Regions from separate parts of the Acetobacteroides hydrogenigenes genome, predicted to be linked through region 3. Evidence: riboswitches for the same ligand, from Rfam matches in the RefSeq annotation. Region 3 holds a riboswitch; each other region holds the start of a gene.
What was found. Region 3 has a riboswitch for cobalamin ahead of CLV25_RS12905 (cobyric acid synthase). Riboswitches for the same ligand answer to the same signal wherever they lie in the genome.
Positions count from the first base shown of each region.

Region 1: it holds a riboswitch for cobalamin, as region 3 does, so the genes downstream of both, CLV25_RS10490 (TonB-dependent receptor plug domain-containing protein) here and CLV25_RS12905 (cobyric acid synthase) in region 3, are expected to answer to the same signal.
Region 2: it holds a riboswitch for cobalamin, as region 3 does, so the genes downstream of both, CLV25_RS14305 (sirohydrochlorin cobaltochelatase) here and CLV25_RS12905 (cobyric acid synthase) in region 3, are expected to answer to the same signal.
Region 4: it holds a riboswitch for cobalamin, as region 3 does, so the genes downstream of both, CLV25_RS05385 (ABC transporter substrate-binding protein) here and CLV25_RS12905 (cobyric acid synthase) in region 3, are expected to answer to the same signal.

Region 1 is NZ_SLWB01000010.1:2,298-7,921, reverse strand. Features, by position in the region: gene CLV25_RS10515 (glycosyltransferase family 2 protein) at 1-75, opposite strand, end outside; gene CLV25_RS10510 (DUF4199 domain-containing protein) at 106-642, opposite strand; RNA gene ffs (signal recognition particle sRNA small type) at 744-843, shown strand; gene CLV25_RS10500 (adenosylcobinamide-GDP ribazoletransferase) at 956-1,705, opposite strand; gene CLV25_RS10495 (S4 domain-containing protein) at 1,785-2,225, opposite strand; cobalamin riboswitch at 2,603-2,795, shown strand; gene CLV25_RS10490 (TonB-dependent receptor plug domain-containing protein) at 2,910-4,787, shown strand; gene CLV25_RS10485 (DUF5074 domain-containing protein) at 4,841-5,624, shown strand, end outside.
Region 2 is NZ_SLWB01000018.1:8,210-13,833, forward strand. Features, by position in the region: gene CLV25_RS14300 (TonB-dependent receptor) at 1-2,015, opposite strand, end outside; gene CLV25_RS14305 (sirohydrochlorin cobaltochelatase) at 2,160-3,044, opposite strand; cobalamin riboswitch at 3,158-3,365, opposite strand; gene CLV25_RS14310 (sirohydrochlorin cobaltochelatase) at 3,474-3,773, opposite strand; tRNA gene CLV25_RS14315 (tRNA-Thr) at 3,963-4,035, opposite strand; gene CLV25_RS14320 (DUF6340 family protein) at 4,063-5,025, opposite strand; gene fabG (3-oxoacyl-[acyl-carrier-protein] reductase) at 5,120-5,624, opposite strand, start outside.
Region 3 is NZ_SLWB01000014.1:91,233-96,856, reverse strand. Features, by position in the region: gene CLV25_RS12920 (AAA family ATPase) at 1-531, opposite strand, end outside; gene cbiB (adenosylcobinamide-phosphate synthase CbiB) at 528-1,463, opposite strand; gene CLV25_RS12910 (aminotransferase class I/II-fold pyridoxal phosphate-dependent enzyme) at 1,451-2,470, opposite strand; gene CLV25_RS12905 (cobyric acid synthase) at 2,596-4,083, opposite strand; cobalamin riboswitch at 4,201-4,381, opposite strand; gene CLV25_RS12900 (alpha/beta hydrolase) at 4,582-5,508, opposite strand.
Region 4 is NZ_SLWB01000004.1:1,415-7,038, forward strand. Features, by position in the region: gene CLV25_RS05375 (ABC transporter ATP-binding protein) at 1-340, opposite strand, end outside; gene CLV25_RS05380 (iron ABC transporter permease) at 340-1,341, opposite strand; gene CLV25_RS05385 (ABC transporter substrate-binding protein) at 1,386-2,540, opposite strand; cobalamin riboswitch at 2,569-2,766, opposite strand; gene CLV25_RS05390 (branched-chain amino acid aminotransferase) at 2,834-3,853, opposite strand; gene CLV25_RS05395 (6-phosphofructokinase) at 4,150-5,358, opposite strand.

The DNA.
Region 1 (5,624 bases), on a different contig from region 3:
CCACTCTGCCAATTCGGGGAGCGACTCCTCCTCGTTGTACAACGGAACTACTACCGAAATATCTAACTTACTCATTAGTCAAATTTTACCCTTAAAACTCTGTTCCTAAAAAACAGGTGCACTTTTCTTTACAAATAAAGGTGCAAATAGGATAATTAGCAAGTTAAAAATCAAAATAGACTTAAGCTGTGAAACCAAGAAGGCTCCGACTTCCTTAGCCTTCATTATTTCATCAATGGCCTCGTCAACCTGCGCTTGAGGAACATTCTGAGCTTCCATAAAGTTTTGCATTCTTACCGCCATGTTATCAATGTACGATGGATCTATAACATACTGGTAAAAGGCGCTGAAAACGGAGGAGATTATGCTTGCCACTAACCCCACTACCAGGGTGTACACCAGCGCATCGGCATACTTCATCCTGTTATCGAGCTTTTCTTTACGATACTTGATCGAAAGAACCACTACCAAAATGTAAGTCAAAATAAAAGAAAGAATACCCAATACCCCCATCATTATAAATGAAGGATTCATTACAAAGATCAGGACAGCAATGACAATTGGAACTAATGACACGTAAACACCATTCATTGATGCCGATTTAAGCATCTCTGATGTCGATACCTTTACTTCTTCTTCCATAAGTTTGCGTTTAATGGTTAATGATTGTCAAAGATAGCAGTTTTGGCGAATGCCTGCATATTTTATTTGGCTTCTTCGGATTTTGTTGTACTTTTGTGCCCGGGTAAGTCTTACACGACCAGCTCCTGCTGAATCCCCCCAGGACCGGAAGGTAGCAAGGGTAAGCGGTTGTAGCGGTGCGATGTAAGTAGCTTACCCTTTTTTGCGTTTATACCCAAACGCAACGATACGCGAGCATTAAACTATTCAATAAAAAGGCCTCGAAGAAGCATTCTTCGAGGCCTTTTAGCATTAATGCTTTTACGAGACCTATCTATACATTAGGAATTGCTGAAACACCTAAGTAAAATGCGATCAGGCAAAACTGCTGAGTTGCCAAACACTCCTCAAAGTTAACTCCGCCCCTAAATCGTTTAAAGAAAATCTCCATAATAATACGAACGGCAACCAGAGGTATAATCGCAAACCAAATTTTCAACTTAAGCGTTAGCAAAAATGGAAGAGTTCCTGTAGCCAGAACAATAAGCCAGCCATCTATACCCAACTTACTAAAAGCCGGGGCGGCATCGTATCCTTCCTTTGGCCGTAGGTACCTATTGGTATCTATTAATGTAATGGTTGCCAAGCGCGATAAGCTTTCGCCCGAAAGGATAATCCAAGGAACCAAAGCGGGGCTTAGCTCTTGCAGTATTGCAAACTGAAGTATCAGCGCTAGCGCAACACCAAGAATACCTTGTATGCCAATTTGCTTATCGGTCCTATTTTTAACGTAGAAGCGTTGCCCATGCCTACCTCCTAGGTTATCGAAGAAATAGGCTAAGCCTCCTTCCTGCAAACCTCCTGTCAAAAAAACAGAAAAGGTTAACGCAATGGCAACCGTAACGGGTTGGGTAAATAGGAAATCGACCAAGTAGAATACCAGCGCAACAAGCCCACCAACAATCCATCCTACAATAGCATAAAATGGAGCGGTTCTCCCGTATTCCACATGGGAGATTGACATCCATCGTGCAATAGGAATTCGGGTGAACAGAGATATCGTTGCAGCAATTCTTCGAAACATTATTAATGCAGACTTTGGGCTTAGCGGTGATATTTCACACAAACTTATGAAATGAAAAGCGAAGAGTACAGGTTGTTGGCTACTTTTTGCGGCTAGAGAACCATTTTTTTGCAGCACCTACCTTCTTTTCGGGCTTTGTTGATGCTCTTTCTTTTGAATCAGCCTTTTTAACGAGACCTGTTTTACCCGACTGCTTACCTCCCTTAGGCGCTCGCTCATATTCCTTTTCTGCCGGAACTGGTTTGGACTTTTTTTCCTCTGTCCCTAGGTTTCGACCTATACGTTTAGAGCGAAATTCGGGCTGTTTCTTTTCTGCCACAACCTTTTCAACAAATCGAAGCGGCTCTCCGTCAATTCGAATAAAGTCTGTTTTAAAAGCTTTATCGCCCACTTCTGCGGTATGTCCATTAACGGTAACGCGTTCTTGCGCAATATACTCGTCGGCCTCTCGACGCGAACAAAACCCAGCGTCGCTAATTAGCTTATTAAGGCGAACGGCATCCTTTTTACGTTGTTGCATAAAATTTGATGTTGAAAGATGCAGTAGTTATACATCCAGCCACGAAGTTAGCTATTTCTGCCAACATACTCCAAACGCCTTACATCTAGCGTTAATCGATTGTCGTAGGATTGTTACAGAAGGATACAATAGCATGGCTAGCTCATGCCTAAGCTTAGAAACAAAAGGTGCAGAGATAGTGGATAATCCATTCACTCCGCACCTGTTTCTGAATAAGGCATTTTGCAAAAATATTCTTTTACCGATTGTAGCAAACATTATTGCAAAAAAAAATTAACATGATACGGTTAGCATTTAGCAAAAGCCGAAAAGTGGGGCACTTTTAGGAAATCTGAAAAGAAAAAAGCTAATTCGCCTTTGAGTACATAAATTAAGCCTATCTTTGCGCCAGTTTTGGTTTCCGCCATATGCGGGGCGAAAAGGGAATCGGGTGAAAATCCCGAGCAGTTACCGCTGCTGTAAGTTCTACCAAAACCTTTTATCACCATCCAAATGCCACTGTCCGGTTGGGACGGGAAGGCCGATAAAAGGGGAACAAGCCAGAAGACCTGCCAGAACGTGAACATTTATAGCTTTCGGATAAAGGGCTTGGTGTAATTCTTTTACATTGCTTACAGCATCACATCTTTTTATTCGCAGGTTTTAAATGGTTGAATCGCTAACGATTTTGATCATTTGTAAAACATGTTACTTAACGTTCTTCTTTTTAGCGCGCTTTCCATTCCAGGGAATCTTCCTGAGGAAAGGCCCATTGCGGATACCATACACCTTAAAGAGGTAGTGGTAAGCAGCAAACTTAAGCGCTACACGTCGGGGCTATCGCTAAAAATAGTTTCGCCAACCGAACTTCGGCAGAACAGCAGCATGCTACTCTCCGAACTGCTTACCAGCCAAGCTGCGGTTACGGTAAACAGCTACAGTCCGGGAGGGACCTCGAACGTGTCGATGCGCGGATTAAACTCTTCGCATACGGCCGTGCTCTGGAACGGCATCAACCTGCAGAGCACCATGAACGCCGGGGTTAACTTCGGAAGCATCCCTACCTTCTTTGTAGATCAAGTGGTGGTACAGCAGGGCGGAAACGGCGCGCTGTTTGGCAGCGGTGCCATTGGCGGAGTTATTCACCTGGACAACACCCTGAATCTTGGCGAAGGGCATAGCGGCGAGGTGATGCAGTCGGTAGGTAGCTACGGCCTTTCGTACACCGGAGCCAAGCACACCTACAGCGGCTCTAAAATGGCGCTATCCACCCGACTATTCTACACCGAAGCCGAGAACGACTACAAAGTTAACAGCAGCGACAACCGCGATAGGCAGATAAACGCCCGCTACTCCAAGGGCGGAATCATGGAAACCGGAACATTTGCGCTTACTGGCAACGACAAGCTGGTGGTATCGGTTTGGGGACAGGACGGATACAACCAGTACCCCCCGATGGTGAGCAACACCATGAGCAGCGAATACGACTACAACCGTTTTCTTAGAGCAGCAGCGCAATGGCAAGCTACGCGCCATCGGGTTCGCTTCAACGTAAAGTCGGCACTCTTTAACGACTGGCAGAAATACCGCAATCCGGGCATAGAACGATCGAATCACCATACCACACAGGGACAGCTGGAGGGCGAAGCCATTGTGACCCTTAGCGCGGGCAGCACGCTGGAGGGCGGTATAAACGCATCGTACGAGAGAGCCTCCTCTACCAACTATCCTGACGCCAAAGAGCGATACCGACCTGCCGGTGTGCTTGGATATCGCTTCCGCACCAGCAATGGTGGGTTCGAGGCATTTGCAAGCATTCGGCAGGAGCTTATAAATGGCGATGCATCGCCTATGACTTGGTCGGTAGGTTTACAAAAAAGGCTACTACCTGGGCTACAGCTAAGGGGGAACGTATCGCGAAACTACCGAGTGCCTTCGTTTAACGATCTGTACTGGACGGGATGGGGAAATCCGGATCTGAAACCGGAAGACGGCTACGGCGAAGAGCTGGGGCTGGACTACCTGTACATGAAGAAAGGGTTCTTGCTTTCGGTAAAGACGGCTGCATTCAACAACAACGTCGACAACTGGATTCTGTGGATGCCAAGCGGGTCGATCTGGACTCCTCAAAACGTGAAGTCGGTATGGTCGAGAGGTGCCGAGGCCAACATTACGGCCAAGCAGCAGCTGAATCGTACCACGCTGGGGGTGGATCTCTCGGGGCTGTTTACGCGATCGACCGATCAGACCTCGGGATCGGCTGTAAAAGGACAGCAGCTTCCGTACAAGCCGAAATACAAAGGAAGCGCCGCTATTTACCTTCAAACAAAGTGGTATAGCATCCGGTACGCACATTCGTATACGGGTAGGCGCTACTACATCAGCAACACCGACTGGCTGAATCCGTACAGCATAGGCTCGGTTGTGGTTGAAGCACAGATGCACTTTAGCTGGGGCGGTATGCGACCATTCGCACGGATAGATAACATCTGGAACAGGGACTACCAAATGGTAAAAGGCTACGCGCTACCGCTAAGAACCTTCCAAGCCGGAGTATCCGTAAGCTTTGGAAAGCAGAGGTAGCCTCAGCATATACCGACAATAGAAGTAATCAACAATAAACCAACAATAGAAACATGAAAAAGCTACTTTACGCGGCCCTTCTGCTAGGTGCTGCAATACAGTTTACAGCTTGCGATGATGATGATTCGCCTGCAAAACCTAAGCAACGCTACGACCTTACCCAAGGAATGGTGATCGTCAACGAGGGAAGCTTCGGAAAGAATGAGGCATCGATTTCGCTCTACTACACCAACGGCGATAGCCTTGCCAACGACGTTTACTATAAGGTGAACAAGGAGGAGTTGGGTGACGTACTCCAAAGTATTGCGGTGGCAGATACTTCAGCCTATTTAGTTCTCAACGGATCGAACAAGATAGTTGCCGTAAGCAAGTACTCCTGCAAGAAATACGCTATGATTCCAGTAGAAGGTCCTCGCTATATGGTTGTAAATGGAAAAACAGGCTATGTAAGCGCTTGGAAAAATGATGAGATAGCTATAGTTAATCTTAAAGAGAATAAGGTTACGGGGTCTATTAAAGTAGGATCTGATCCAGAAGGAATGGTTATTTATAATAATAAGCTTTATGTAGCCAATAGCGCTGGAAGCGGTGGTAAAAATAACACCATATCGGTTATCAATCTTAGCAACAACACCATTGAAAGAACCATTAATGTAGCAGATTCTCCTAAAGCATTTGTGGTAGATAAGACAGGAGTAGTATGGGTTGTATGCGCAGGCTATACCGATTGGACAAATTCAGCAAATAGCACTAAAGGTGCTATTTGCAAGATTAATCCATCTAATTATGAAGTTACTAAAATTAACATAGAAGGCTTTAATCCTGATAGACTTCAGA
Region 2 (5,624 bases), on a different contig from region 3:
CGAGCATTACCCTTAGCGTAGAACTTTTCGTCCTGCAGACGACCATTAATCGAAGCGTTTAGCACATACCTCTTGTATGAGTATCGGTAGCTGGCCATTACCGTTCCGTAATGCTTAGCCGCCCCTTCAAGTGTTGTATTGGAGGTTAAGTTCTTAGCCTCTACCAACGAGTAGCCGCCACCCACGGTAAAGCCATAGCCCACGTAGGCATTTGCCAAAAAGTCCACCCCCTGAGAACGTGCCTCCGAAATGTTCTGGTGCACTTTTACCTTCTTCGCACCTTGAGCAGCCTGCTCGGGTGTAGGCACCTGTTCGGGACCATAATCGATTAGATTTCTTAAGTCGTTACGGTAGCCAGTAACCGAAAGCGATACGCCCTTTTTATTATACTCTACAGATGCAGAGTAGAAATCGGACGATTGAGGTTTAAGATTTTCGTTCCCTAAGTATAAGGTTCCTGTCTTAAAGTACTCGAAGTAGAGTTCCTTAAGAGTTGGCGCCTTAAACCCGCTACCATACGATGCACGTAAGTTGAAATCGCCTAAGGAGTATAACGCCGAAATCTTGGGGGTAAGTCGGCTACCAAAAGCTTTATGATCTACAAAGCGAGCACCAGCAACAATGCTTAAGCTCTTTATAGGTGTATACTCGTCCTGCAGATAAACACCGGCAGTGTAGGCATCGGCGCTGCCGCCCTTAAAGCGTGCCGGAGAGTCGATGTTTTCATTAACATAATCAAGCCCTGCTGTAAGCAGATTTTTATCGCCAATAGCCGTTACGCTCTTTAGATTGTACTTATTGCGCACCTGCTTGGTGTTTAGCGTCTTTTGTCCATCCGAGAAGAGTAGCTTCTTTGTTTTGCTATCTACCACATCCTTATTGTAGTGGTAGTAGTACCAGAAGTTATCGGTAGCCGCATCGAAGGTGATGGTGCTTTTACCGTTTATTTTATACTTAACGCCAGCAGCACTGCTTACATCCTTATAGTAGAAACCAAAATCAGCCACCGACTTTGGACGAAAATAGTCCTTTTCGTACCAAGAGCCTTGTGCATAAACATCGAGGTTAGAGGTTATGCCGTAGGATAGGCGCTGGCTAACCGTATTGTCATAAAAGCGGTTTACCGCCTTGGCTTCCGTCAAACTTAAAGCCTTACTCTTAGCATCAATTTCAAAAGGGCTTAGCTGGTAGCCATCAATCTGCTTATGGGCAAACTGGGTATTCGACGACAGCTTACCAATATTCAAATCGAGCGTGTTGGCCTGCTGAAAATCGCCATACGCTCCAAAGCGGGTAGTATTGTCGAAGCTAACGGTACTCTTACTCTTTTTGGTAATAACGTTGATAACTGCACCAATGGCATCAGAACCATATAGGGCCGACGAGGCACCCTTAACTACCTCTACGCGCTCGATATTATCGGGCGAGATTCTGTTTAGATCGGTTTGTCCGCCTACATCGCCATACACGCGCTTGCCGTTTACCATAAGCACAACAAAATCGTTACCCAAGCCATTGACACGTAGAAACGAGCCCATGGTACCAGGCGTAAAATCAAATGAGGGGCTAATGGAGGTGGCCATCTCCTCGAACGAGCGGGGAGCCAGCTTGGCAATGGTCTTATTCGAGAAAACCTCGGTTTGTACGGGTGCTGTCTTTAGGCTGTGGTGCGTTCCTGTTCCGGTAACCACCACCTCGTCTATAGCGCCAACCGACTCCTCCATCCTAAAGGCTAGGTCCGACACATCGCCACGAACGCTTACGCGCTGAGCCAGACGCTGCATGCCCGTATAGGTTGCCACCAGCGTATAATCACCCGCCTTAGGTACCTTAATAGTAAACTCTCCGTTGACGTTGGTGGCCGCACCAACTGTTAGTCCCTTTACCATTACGTTGGCGCCAACAATTAGCTTTCCGTTAGACTTCTCAGTTACGGTTCCCTTAATGGTGTACGACTGTGCGCCTGCAGCTACTGCTAGCATCAGCGCTAACAGCGTTGCCAATATCTTATTCATTCTCTTTTTTTGGTTGGTTTGTTAACTGATGGCACCAAGTATCACGATATACGTAGCGCGAAAAAGCGCTCTAAAACACTTAGCGGTTTATTCCCAAATTTTCGTGATACCTGATATGTGCGTCATTATATCTCGGGAAGCTCTCTACTTCCCTCCTGCTATCTGCTGAAGATGCTTCACCCAAATGCTACCTATGGCATCTAGCTCGCCCATCCCCTTTAGGACAACCTCTACGGTAAATCCCTCCTTGGTAAGCAGCGACTTCCAGCTGGTAGGTTCGCTACCAGCCATGTCGTTTACCGCATGATCGCCAGCAACCAGCATAAAGGGCATTAGCCATACCTTCTTTACGCCTTTAGCTTTAAGGGAGGCCACCACATCGTCGAGCGTGGGCGTACCCTCTACCGTTCCTATGTAGGTGTTGGCATCGACCTTGGCAAAGTAGTACTGCATGGCTGGATAGTAGACGTTGGAGGTGTGCTTAGAGCCATGCCCCATAAATACAACCGCCTCCTTTCCCTTTCGCTCGGCAGGAACATTGGCTATCAGGGCCGATGCCACCTCGCTCATATCGGAATCGCTCCATAGCAGCGGAGTACCCACCGTTACCTGCCTAATCCCCTTAGGCATCTTGGTAAAGGCGTTGGCCGTTTGCACCAAATCGTCGTACTCGTCGCCTGGAATTATATGCAGCGACTGCACGTAAACGTTGCTGTAACCATCTTCGCCCAGCTTAGCTAGCGCCTCTGCTGGCGAAAGAATCTCCTCGCCACGCTTCCTTAAAATCTTTCGAATAATTTTAGATGTGTAGGCCCAGCGAATCTCGGTGTTCGGAAATGCCTTAGCCACCTTCTCGCCTACCCTGTCGATGGCTCCTTTAGAGTCGGATAAGGATGTACCAAAAGCCACCAGCAGAATTGCCCTTTTGGGTTCGGCCTCGCTACCGGCTGCCGCCAACGTGGTGGTGTGGAGCAACAGCGGAAGGCATATAAGCCAACCCATAAGCAACTTTAACCTCGTAATCATCATTGTATTAAAAATTAAAATTAATACAACATGCCCTTTGCTAAATGCAGGAAAATAAAAGTGAAGAATACGCCTAGGTTCATATTCAACAGCTACTTCTTACCCGGAAGCAATACATGTGTTTGTTGAATGAGGCAGGTCTCCTGACTTACCTAGTATTGCGGCCTTCCCACCCTCTTTCGAAGGCAGTGGCGTAGACTTGCAATACCAGCTGCAACGCAGCTATTGGCATACAGTAGCGGGTACTGTTCCGGATTCACACCGGATTCCCTTTTACTGGCTGAGAAGGATTCCCAACCAGTCACCTTATTCGGGTGTAAAATTAGGGTAAAATATTAAGCAACCAAAGAAAATTCGAGGGTTTCCGGGAAATTGTACTCTAGGATTTTCTAATATCAATTGATTTATTCCGCTTAAAAAGCGAAGTATTGGTTACTTTGCTTGACTCTTATGCTCTACCCAAACGTTTACGATTTCCTTGTAGACTTCAATTCCAACAAGTTTGGGTTCAACGGTATAGTCCGCCTTTTCGAGTACTGATTTCCATCTATCAGATTCTTCGCTAGCCATATCGTTATTAGCATAATCGCCAGCAATTGACGTAAGAGGGGCAATGATTACTTTTTTATTCGCAATAGTTTGCGATTTTAGCGATGCTACGATATCGGCAATGCCCGGTTCTCCTTCAACCGTTCCAATATAAAGTTTGTAAGTAGGGTATTTTTTATTAATGTCCTCTTGAAGCTACTTACAGTAGGCATTATAGACAATTAACTTTTATAACCATATTTTTAACGCTCTATCACTTATATCTGATACTATTAAGAGAAGGTATAAATCATACCACTACGATCAAAAATCGCGTTTTGTATTCTGTTGAAAATAAAAAATACCATCTCAAACGAAATGGTATTCTATAAGAGCCTCTCACCGGACTTGAACCGGCGACCTACGCATTACGAATGCGCCGCTCTACCGACTGAGCTAAAGAGGCTTGTTTTCACTTATGCAAAGGTAGTAATTATTCCTGTTGTTGGTCTTCCAATGTGCCATTTTCTACGGATGCACCCTTTTCCTGCATTTCTCGTTTTATTAAGGCAGTCCAATATTGCTGCACTACATAGGAATTCTTTATCTTTTGACATTTTTCCAGCCACTTCTTGGCAAGATCAATATTACCCATCATTTCACAGGCAAGCGCGATATTAAAAGTTGCCGCATACACGTCATTTTTTTCGGGAGATGTCAAGAAAGTTTGCATTAACGATATAACTTCTTTCCACTTAAAATCTTGCACTAATTGGCTAACTTTCTGAAACTTTAAATCTGGAACGGTAAGATAATATCTGTACTGCTCTTGCCAAAATGGTAGTATGGAAAAACCAATCTTTTGGGCAACTCGATATGAAACATCATTAGATATTATAGAGTCAAGTTCCGATCGTGAAACTTTTTCATATTGGTCGTAATATAAGGAATCTTTATCGAGTAGTTCTCTCTCTAACACCCCCTCTTTAGCATTGTAGACATGCCACAACGACGCATAAACTACTTTATAGGAAGTAGGAGTTTCTCTTTCAATAAGAGTTCGTAATAGAGAAAGTACTACGATATACTTAGGCTTTTCCAACTGCGAAAAACTTTTTATTTCTTCTGAGGTGAGGAGTTCTGGATCACTTTCTGAGATTGGGTGATAGTTAACCCGCACGTAACTCTGCGAGAATGTCCCTAACGATTGAAAATACGCCTTAAAATTTTCTATGGTATTAACAACCTGAAGAGAATCATCTACAAATGCTGACTTTTGCTTGTTTACCAGCCTGCTTTTTAAACGATAGTTGGCAACAAGTACAATACGCTCGTCATCCTTCAGCGATATCCGCTCGGCACTTGGTATAAGAACATCAACATTTACAGTTTTGGTTGTTACAGCACATGAGGATGCTGTAAATATCAAAAACAAATAAGCAATAATTTTTCGCATAGCGATTTTTATAGTAGAATTGGTGCCCCTAATATAGCAGAAAAAAGCCACCCCTATCCAAGGAGTGGCAAAAAAATGAACAGATAAAATTCTACTAAATATTCATACCTCCACATACGGTCAGAACCTGACCTGTAACATACGATGAAAGATCGGATGCAAAGAAAACGCACGCGTTAGCAACATCTTCAGGAGTACCTCCACGACGAAGTGGAATCTTTGAAGCCCACTCTGCTTTTACATCATCAGGAAGTTGATCGGTCATCTCTGTCATGATAAAACCTGGAGCAATTGCATTATGACGAATATTACGCATACCCATTTCCTTTGCTGCTGATTGGGTAAAACCTATAATACCAGCCTTTGATGCAGCGTAGTTACATTGGTTTGCATTTCCAGAAACGCCTACTACCGAACTCATATTTATAACGCTACCATTGCCCTGTTTCCACATAACTGGCTGAACAGCTTTGGTAAAGTTAAATACCGATTTTAGGTTTACTGCAATAACAGCATCCCATTGGGCTTCGGTCATACGTTTTAGTGCACCGTCTTTGGTAATACCAGCATTGTTTACCAAAATATCTACGCGTCCAAAA
Region 3 (5,624 bases):
ACTGAACTCGCGCATGGTGCTAATTACAAATGCCACCCGCTGCTCCACCGAAACCTTTGGCAGCATCACTACCCGATAGCCCAATTCGGTATATGCTTCCAGCAGCAGGTTGTGTAGTCTTTGGCACTCCTCGAAGGATTGAGGTCGCTCGCTATCGTTCACAAATATCTCCTGCCATGGAGGAGCCACCAAAACCTGCTTGGCGTAGCGTTTACCATCGCTAAATAGGTATTCAGGAACAGGTTTACCACCATTGCGCAGGTAGGCAATGATGTCTGGAATGCCCCTGTCGTAAAAGCAGAGCCCCTTCACCTCCTTTTCGAGTAGTAGGGCTTTCATACGACGGTGACACTCGGCGGCAAAAGCCTCCAGGTTGCTCCATGGCAGCAGGTCGGTGCCGTTTTTGTTGGCTTCCACAATTATCTGGCGCGACACCTCGTCGAAGCAGGGCATACCTGCCTCGCGTAGCGCTGCTATCAGCGTCGATTTGCCTGTGCCCGGACCTCCGCTTATCACAAAATGTCCGTTCATGGCAGCAGCGTTAGGGTTAACGATATTATTAGCACTGCAACCAGCGTTACCAAATGGTTCACACGAGTTGCCACCTGCATATCTTCCATTGTAAACGTCCTACTGTATTCGCCAATGGTAGGCTTGCTATGGAATACGCCTCCGTAGTAGCTACCGCCACCAAATTGGCAATTTAGAATGCCTGCCAAAGCAGCCTCGGGATAACCTGAGTTTGGACTAGTATGCTTTGATCCGAATCTTACAATGAAATCAAACGAGCGCCAGCTAAACGATACTGTTGCCATAAGCAATGCGGTAAGGCGTGATGGAATAAAGTTGGCAACATCGTCTAAGCGGGCAGCCGCACGACCGAAGAGGAGGAATCGCTCGTTTTTGTAGCCCCACATGGAGTCGAGCGTGTTAACCATCTTGTAGGCCATCATCCCCGGAATGCCAAGCAGCGCATAGTAGAAGAGTGGCGCAACCACCCCATCGCTCAGGTTTTCGGAGAGCGTTTCGAGAGCTGCCTTGCGTATTTGCGCATCAGTTAGCGCGGAAGTATCGCGCCCTACAATGCGTCCTACGGCATTCCTGCCGCTATCAATATCTTTCTCTAATGACTTAAATACGTTGCGCACCTCCCAAATAAGCGTACGATTCGCCAATCCGTAGAAGACAAAGAGGGCTGTAATGCCAATCCCCACGACAAGTGGAAGCTGCTTTACCCAATGCATCAATCCAAAGAATAGGACAAAGGTTATGCCTACCAAAGCGAAAGCACCAAGAGCACCCTTTGCGATAAGAACGCTTCCACGTCGCAACAGCTTCTCACAATGATGAACCATCTTCCCAAATAGTACGATAGGATGCGGAAGCCAAGCAGGATCGCCAAGCAGCAAATCGAGGAGATACCCCAGAATGAGCCCTGCTATAGCAGTGTTTACGGTTTCCATTGCTTCAGCGCATTTACAAGTTTTTGGTTGATGGCATCATCCTGAGGAGAGATGCGCACATATGAGGCGTTTAGCCCACGGAAATTGGAGGCGTTGCGTATGAGCAACCCATACTCCTTTATAAGATACTGCTTTAGCTGGGCTGCATTACCCCTCTTTAGCCTCAGCAGGAAGAATGGGGTTTCCGAGGGTAGAACCTCTACAAAATCAATAGCAGCGAGCTGCTCGCATAGCTGCTCCTTTTGGGTAAGCCAACGCACTAAGGGCAGCGGGTACTTATCGCCATTTACAATAAAATGCTTGGCAACGGCTACCGCAATGGTGTTAACCGACCACGGTATGCGAACCTGAAGCAACTGCGCCACATTATCGGCGGCAGACACCACGTAGCCCACTCGGATACCAGGAATGGCGTAGCACTTGGTAAGCGACCCAATAATTATCAGGTTACTATAATCGAGCACATCGGTAGCATGCAGTAGCTCTTCGGTGCAAAATGTGGCGTACGATTGGTCTATCACAAATAGCTTATCGGGATTAGCTTCTAGAAGCTGCAGCAGCTGGTTGCGAGTCCATACTCTGCCTGTTGGATTGTTCGGATTGCAAATCCACACCATGTCGGCGACATCGGGAATGACCCCAACAAAATCATCCTCATTTAGGAATAGCAGCTCGTGCTCGTGAATCCGGCAGGCATCCTCGTACTCGCTGAATGTGGGTACCACTACCAACGAACGGCTCTTGCGCCATGCCTGTGCTATCAGGTAGATAGCCTCAATTGCTCCGTTGCTCACCAGCACGTTGGGAAGGGCTACACCGTTAACCTCGGCCAGAAGCATACGCAAGCTGCGCGCATCGGGCTCGGGATAGCTGGTGATATCGGTTAATGCCTCAGATACCACGTTCTGCAAGTCGGCAACGTAACCATCGTACCATACGTTGGAGCTGAAGTTCCCTACAATAGGAACTTCACAAGTAGCGATATCGTCTCCATGACCAAAAAGCATAATCTTGTTGTTTTAAACAGATGTTAGACTTTAGACATTAGATTTTAGATTTGCTTACGCCAGCCTTAAGCTCGAACCGTATCTCATAGTCTAGCATCCTCAATCTAATGTCTAACATCTATTATCTAACGTCTAATTTCTAACATCTCATAAACCTTCTCCACATCTACATATCTGCGCACATGGTTGGCAAGCAGGTTGTACTGCTCCTCCTTAAACTCCTTGTAGTCGAAGGTTCGTGTTTCGAGCTGCGATTTAAAAGGGGCAAGCAGATGGTCTATCACCACTGCATTATCCAGAATACCGTGGATGTACGTTCCGAAGCAACGGCTATCAACATGCACGCCATCGGCATTGCCGCTGGTAAGCGTGTTTAGCGTTGAGGCGTTGCCCGAGAGCAGCTCCGTTTCGCCCATATGTATTTCGTATCCCTCGCAGATTGCAGGGCTATCTAGGAAACTAAACTGTACCTGACGGGTAACCTTTTCGCCCTGCATGGTGGTTCGTACGGGTAGCAATCCCAATCCAGGTAGGGCATCAATCGTACCCTCCACATGCTGCGGATCGCACAGCTCCATGCCCAGCATCTGGTATCCACCGCAGATGCCAATCACTGTTTTACCATCCCTATATGCTTTAACGATGGCCGCCGCAGCGCCATTCTTACGTAGCTCGTACAGGTCGGCAAGGGTCGATTTTGTTCCAGGGATGATGATGATATCCGCCTTAGAAATTTCATCTACATTGTTGGAGTAGAAGAGGTGCACGCGCTCATCGCGCTCCAGCACGTCGAAATCGGTGAAGTTGGACATGTGGCGCAGCAGCACCACCACAACATTCACCTTACCGTCTACGGCGGTGCGGTTCTTTAGGTCGAGCATCACCGAATCTTCCGCCTCGATATGGATATCCTTAAAGTAGGGTATAACGCCCAGCACCGGTACCTTACAAAGGTCCTCGATAATCTTAACGCCATCGGTAAATAGCGATATATCGCCCCTAAACTTATTTATGATGATGCCCTTTACCAGCCTGCGCTCCTCCTCGGTTAGCAGCATCATCGTACCGTAAACTGATGCTATCACACCGCCACGGTCGATATCGGCAACCAGAACAACGGTAGCGTTGGCATGCTGAGCCATCGGCATGTTAACCAGATCACGCGAGCGAAGGTTTACCTCGGCAATGCTTCCGGCACCCTCTATTACAATAGGATTAAACTGTGCGTGTAGGCGGTCGAATGCCGCGTGAACCTCGGCACGAAGCCTCTCACGGTCGGTACCATTGAAGTAGTCGGCAGCGCTCTTGTTACCCGCAACCCTGCCGTTGAGCACCACCTGGCACATGCGGTCGGTTGTTGGCTTAAGCAGGATAGGGTTCATATCGGTGCAGCAGGGGATGCCGGCGGCCTCGGCCTGAACGGCCTGTGCGCGACCAATCTCCAGTCCCTCGGGTGTAGCGTACGAGTTTAGGGCCATGTTCTGCGCCTTAAACGGAGCAGGTTGATAGCCATCCTGCAGAAAAATGCGGCAGAACGCTGCGGCCACAACGCTTTTACCAACATCGCTGCCGGTGCCTGCAAACATTATCGGACGAAGGGAGTGCTTACTCATTCTCTTTTAGGGTTCACTTTGCGGTGATTGCTCTGCAAATAGGGTAGGATGCGATTTATCCAGAGCTTAAAGAGAATCTTAAGAATCTGTATCGACCCGCTCTATTCCCGGAGCGTCTTAACTTGGATGACATTGGCAGGTCTTCTGGCTCATTCCCGTTTTGAAACCTTCCCAGCACAGCGGCCAGTGGCTCTTCATCAAAACGTTTTGCGGAATTTACAGCTGCGGGTACAGCTCCGAAGTTTCATCGGATTCCCTCTTATCCTACCGAGGCAGGATACCAAATATCGGTGACAAAGATGGGGATATTTTTTTTGAAAACCAGCAGTTCTTTGCAAAATGGGTAAAACCAAGCTTTTCCCGAGAACCTTGGTGCAGTTATATGCTCTCGCTTGCTTCTAGGCCAGCATCTCTAATCGTTTTGATAGGAATGGGTACAATATATTTTTTTTCGTAATCAACTTGTTGAATAGACTTTTCCTTTACTGATATAGGAGGTTATCCTACATTAGAAGCAATTTTTCTTTTTCGTGCAATGTGATTGAAAAGCACTCCGAAAACAATAACGGCTAGCAGAATGGCGTATGGGCTTACGGCATGGTTTTCGTTATTCTCAGTGTTGTTGAGGCCTTCTATAAATTCGTCAATTCGGTTAAAGTAAGCCTCTTTTAGAGCCAAAGGTCCTTCCATATGTCCCCCGTCGTAGGCAACCGATTCAACGTGTTTACTGCTTGCGAAAGCGGCAGTGCTCGATTCGCAAATCGTATCGTATTTCCCATTAAGTAGGAGGATGGGCTGGCAGAGGTACTGAAGGTTGTTGTTGTAGTCGTATGCGCTGGCTGGTGTGGCCATCTTTCTTTTGTAGATTTGTTCTATTTGGTTAATGGCGCTATCCATATCGCAAACGTACGAATCGCCGATAATGAAATCGCCCTTATGCTTTAGGGCAATTGTAGTGGTCATTATGCTGCCCATCGACATGCCAAAGAGCCCCACCTTGCTGTTGGGATATCGCTTTTTGATGTAGTTGTAAGCGGTGTTGGCATCTATACTAAATTCGTCGTAGTAAAGAGTGTCCTTTTCGATGGAAAATTTGTCGCTGAGACCAAAACCGCGGTAGTCGAACATGATAGTTCGGTAGCCCCGTTCGGCAAGGAGCATTCCGTAGCCAAGCCACTCCTTAATGTTGCCCGAGTCGGGGTAGCAGATGAGCACTGTTACGTTCTTATCCTTAGCCGTTGGGGCAATGTCGGCCAACTGGAGGTGGTATTTGTCATGTGTTATCACCCTTGTAAAGGTGATGTTTGGATATTTCTGGGTAATACTTTGAATATTGTAGCTGCCGCTTGGCTTAATCCCATAAACGGTTGCACATCCCAATACAAGGATAATTGCTAGGGTAAGGTAACGTAAGGTATGGCTCATATTGTAAAAGGTATAAAGTATCAATGCACAAGATATAATAAAGACAAGATATTTTCTACAAAACGAGTTGAATCATGATTTGTAGTTCTTGTTCCTATTCTCATTAGTATAGTGCT
Region 4 (5,624 bases), on a different contig from region 3:
CCACCAGCTCGCGCACGGTCATTCCGCCTATCGACGATCGCTCGGTAAGCACAACGCTTACCAGCTTGGCGTATTCGCCCTGAGAGTACCCCTTTATGGGCTTACCCCCGATGTAAACATCGCCGGCCAGCCTTGGCTGAAAGCCAACCAGCGTACGGATAAGGGTAGACTTGCCCGCACCGTTGGGACCCAGCAAGCAGGTAAGCTCGCCCGTCTTCAGCTCCAGGTTAAGGTTCTCGTGCAGGAGCGTAGCCTGGCTTCGGCCAGCGGAGTAGCCAATGCCCAACCCTGTTGCCTTAAGGGTTACCTGTTCGGTTTGCGGTTGTTTCCTTGCACTCATCACGAAAAGTATTGTAGCTTACGACGGTTAAAGATCACGTATATCACCACCGGCGCACCAAGCATCGAAGTTACGGCATTAATGGGGATAATCCCTCCCTCACCCGGCAGGGTTGTTAGCAGGTTGCACAAAAGAGCAACCACCGAGCCCAGCAGAATGGTTGCCGGCAGCAGCGTCTTGTGGTTCGATGTCCCGAGCAGCATCCGCGCCACGTGCGGAACGGCCAAACCGATAAAGGATATCGGCCCACAGAAGGCCGTAACAGCCGCAATCAGCAAACCTGCGGCCAGCAGAATGGAGTATCGCGCCCGCTTTACGTTAACCCCAAGGTTCGAGGCGTAATTTTCGCCCAGCAGCAGCGCGTTCAGCGGCTTAATCTGCAAAAGGGCAAACGCAATCCCAATAGTCGAAGCAATGGCAAAGGAGGGCATCTCGTTCCACGTTACGTTCGAGAAATCGCCCAGCCCCCAAAGCACGAAGATTTGGATGTTCTCCTTCGAGGCGTAAAAGTTAAGCACCGATATGATGGACGATGCCATGAAGCCAATCATGATACCCACGATAAGCAGCATGGCCGTATTCTTTATTTTTCCCGATAGCGATAGGATGATCAGCAGTACGGCCAGAGCGCCAACGAATGCCGCTAGGATGTTGGCGGTGTAGCCCATAATGGTGCCTACCACCATCGACCCGTTGAGCGATAGCACCATGATGGCAACGCCCAAATTCGCACCCGTACTAATTCCGAGGATCGAAGGATCGGCAAGCGGATTGCGAAAGAGCGTTTGCATCATCAGCCCGCAGGCCGCAAGGGCAGCGCCAGCCAGCATGGCCGTAATCGACTGGGGCATGCGTGACATCCAAATAATGTTATTCCACGCAACGTTCGACGTGTCGGCCCCGGAAAGTATCTCGAACACCTTTCCCACAGGAATGGACACCGTTCCCCAAGCAATATTCATCAGCATCAGAAGTGGGATCAGCGCCCCTACTCCTGCCATAATGCGCACGCTTTGGCTCCGCTTACGTCTCGCTGCAGCGATGCTCATCGGGCCAGCATTTTAAAGTATTTGGGAATATAGCCGGGCAGCAGCTCCGGATGGAAGATGCTCACCATATCGCTAAGGATGACATCCGGCTCAAGGTAGCCGTCCTCGTAGTAGGGCACTCTTCCCGTATCGCAGCTAACGATGGAGCCCTCCTTAAACGCCTTGAAGCTGCTGTACAGCCCGAACTCCTTTTCGAGATGGGCGTAGGTGTACACGTATGGGGTGTTGGTTTTTATGATCCAGTAGTCGGCATTCGATGCTTTTGCCAGCACCGACTCAAAGCTTAGCGGTAGCGAACCCGTGCTCTTATCATCCTTCCAGATGTAGTCGGCTCCGGCATCCTCTAGGAAGCGAGCCATGTAGCTGCGGCCTCCAGGGGTGTACCACACCTGTCCGAACTTCTTTTCGGTGAATACCGTAGGCCGATGCGACTTGGAAGCCCTTGCAATTTTTGCAACGCGGCAGTATCGGGCATCAACGCTATCGAACATTTTGTTGGCAAGCGCCTCCTTTTTAAAGAATAGCGCGATGAACTTAATCCATTCCGCACGCGCCAGCGGCGTATTCTCCAGGTACGAGCAGTCGTACACCAGCGGTACGCCCGTTTGCTCTATCTTATTTAGCGATCCCCCCGAAATTGGCGAGACAACCAGTATCTCCGGGTTCGCTTCGATGATGCGCTCCACGTTGGCCTGCGCCACCTCGCCCAGATCCACCACCTTGCCCTGCTTAAGCCCCGCCTGCACAAGGCCATCCTTTACGTATTGGGGTTCGGCCACTCCGGTTACGGTCTGGTTCACTCCTAGGCGGGCCATCTCGTTCACCGTTAAACCGTAAAAGCAGGCCGATTTCTCGACAGGAACCTTCACCACAATGCCTTGGGGCAATCCCGTAGGGGTAGGTTTAGTACGATCGATCAGGATGTAGCGCTTAAGCAGCTTGGTCGAGTCGAACGGATCGCGAACGTCAACCGTAGCGTAGCTGCCGTGGTAGCCAATGCTAAATCCGCGAAGGTACTTAAGGGTTATTTTCTCCGAAAAGTAGGACGAACCGGAGTTCGATGATTCGCCGTTGCCGTTTTTTTTGGAAGAGCAAGCGCTAAACAGCAGTAAAACCAGTGCAGTTGCCAGTAAGGCTCTAAAACGTGTCATTCTTTAAACTTTTATTCCCGAAAGTTGATGTTTACCCATGATCGTGGCAGGTCTTCTGGCTCGTCCCCCCTTTAAAACCTTCCCATCATCAGCTGACAGTGGTAAACCATTAAAGGCCGCTACTAGGACATACAGCTGCGGGTACAGCTCCGGATTTTAACCGGATTCCCTTTAATCTTACGCGGTTCGTAAGATCGCCGAATCGGCCACAAAGGTAGCCTTTTTCCGACAAATATCTAAAAATGAAGGGCGACATGTTTGCCGCCCTTCTATGCTTATTTTTGTTTTCTTGATTACTCAACAATGGTAACCCAGCCGTGAGGATCAGGAATATCGCCATACTGAATCGCCACCAGGGTTTCGTACAGCTTAGTCGATACTGGTCCTGGACGTCCGTCTTTGCAGAACTTGTAAACCTTACCGGTTTCCAGATCGGCAATCTCGCCAATTGGAGATATAACGGCAGCCGTTCCGCAAGCGCCAACCTCTTCAAAGGTGTCTAGTTCCTCTACCGGAATAGGACGGCGGATAGCCTTAATTCCAAGATCTTCGGCCAACGTTAGCAAGCTCATGTTGGTTATCGATGGAAGAATACTTGTGCTCTCGGGGGTTATATAGCAGTTATCCTTAATGCCAAAGAAGTTAGCGGCACCAATCTCATCGATGTACTTCTTCTCCTTTGCATCGAGGTACATTGGCGAGCTATAGCCCTTATGGTGGGTTTCTACAACACCACGGAGGCTAGCAGCATAGTTACCACCAACCTTTAAGGTTCCGGTACCTAGCGGTGCAGCACGATCGCTATCCTTAACAATAGCAATCTTAACAGGGTTAAAGCCTTCCTTGAAGTAAGGACCGACAGGCGTTGCAAATACGATAAAGGTGTACTCGCTTGCAGGTTTAACGCCCACCTCTGCGCCTGTACCAAATAGAACTGGGCGCAGGTATAGTGATGCACCTGTACCATATGGCGGTACGAAGCGCTCGTTAAGCTTCACAACCTTAAGGATTGCCTCTTCAAAAAGCTTTTCAGGAACTGGAGCCATCAGAATGCCTTCAGCCGACCGATGTAAACGCTTCGCATTCTCGATCCAACGGAAAAGACGGATCTTGCCATCTTTGCCTCTATAAGCCTTTAAGCCTTCAAATGCCTCTTGTCCATAATGAAGTCCTGTTGCGGCAATATGAATTGGGAGATATTCCGAATCAGACACCTCTAATTCTCCCCATTTCCCATCTTTAAATGTACAACGGATGTTGTAGTCGGTTTTGATGTAACCGAAAGGCAACTTACCCCAATCTAAATTTTCCATATGATTGCGTTTTCTGATGCCACCAAAAGTAATAGTTTTTCGTTTAGCAAAAACAGATTTAACAAATTTATCACTACGAAATCTATTCTACATTACAATTTGCAACAATAAACCAAAATCAAGCTACAATATAACAAAAAGTAATGTTCTTATCGTCGCAGATTAAACCACATGGCCCAAATTCACTTCCGCGATTTAACACTTAAAATTTAGAAATTCCAGAACTAGGTTGAATTCTCATTACAATTTCTAAAATAAAAAAGGAGAGATGAAAAATCTCTCCTCTCTTTAACGGCCTAGTAGTCGCTTGTCATAATAAGCTGTGGCTTATCGTTGAAATTCTCGTACCGTGGTCGATACCGTTCCTTATCGTAGAACTTTTCGATATCAACCTTCTTTTTGTAGCTAGTTACAACTTCGATAGGTACATTGTCGTACCTCCCATTGCGTAAGCTCACCAACCTACCAAAAGTTCCTTTAAGAATAAGATCGAGCGCAAGGTTTCCAAAAGCCATAGGCACAATGCTATCAAGCGCATCAGGCGCCCCAGACCGAACCATATAGCCCAATCGCTGGTTGATAACATCAATCTTTCTACCATTATTGTATTTTGCCGATATATTTCGCATCTGTTCCGAAACGATATCACCAATTCCACCGAGTTTCTTGTGCCCATAGGCATCGGCCTCTTCACCCTTAAAGATCATATCTCCGTTTTTAAACATAGCCCCTTCTGAAACCAAAAGAACGGAATACTTACTTGGATTGTTAGCTCTATCTTGAACCATCAGTTCGGTAAGATGCTCGATGTCGAACTTATGCTCAGGGATAACGCATCGATCGGCAGCGCCTGCCATGGTAGGCAGTAAGGCAGAGAATCCAGCATAACGCCCAAAAACTTCTATGACCAAAAAGCGCTCGTGCGAGCCAGCCGAAGTTCGCAACTCGTGCGCAAGCTCAATTGTACGCGAGATGCAGGTGCCAAAACCAATGCAGTAATCGGTTCCAGGAACATCATTATCCATTGTTTTAGGGATGGCTACTACAGGCACGCCCTTACTATGCAGGTGCACCCCGTAGCTAAGCGTATCATCGCCTCCTATCGGAATGAGGTAATCTAGTCCTAGATAGTCGATATTCAACATCACCTCACTGGTCATGTCGTTGATGTCAAGGGTGTACTTATCCTTGTAGAGATCAGGAACTCTATCCAACTTTACCATGTCAGGACGAGTACGCGAAGAATGCAGGAATGTACCTCCAGTTCTTCCCAACCTATTCACCATCTGTTCGGTAAGAACAACTGCATCCTCCTGCTCTTCAAGTTTTTTAGAGCGATCGATGGTTATCATACCCTCCCATCCTTTACGGATTCCAATCACCTTGTAACCTTCACGAATAGCGCGGAACGTTACCGCCCTGATAGCTGGATTTAAACCGGGCACATCGCCTCCTCCTGTAAGGACGCCAATCACCCCTTTGTAGTTCGATTTAGTATTTGCCATGTAATTTCGGGAAATTAGTTTGCCCTTAAATTAGCTTAAAACAAGAAAAAATCAAACGATTTTATACAAAAAGATTTGGAGTGATTTGCAAGAACTAAAAGCCAAATCCTAAAATAAGGCTTAGCGCTAGCTAGGAGGAGAGGCAAATTCTTGCACTGTAAAGAATGTAAACCCAAAAAGTTTCCATACCAATTTAGGTAAATGCAAAAAGGGAACTACCGCTAAGTAATTCCCCTCTTTATCTTCGTGGGAGCAACAGGATTCGA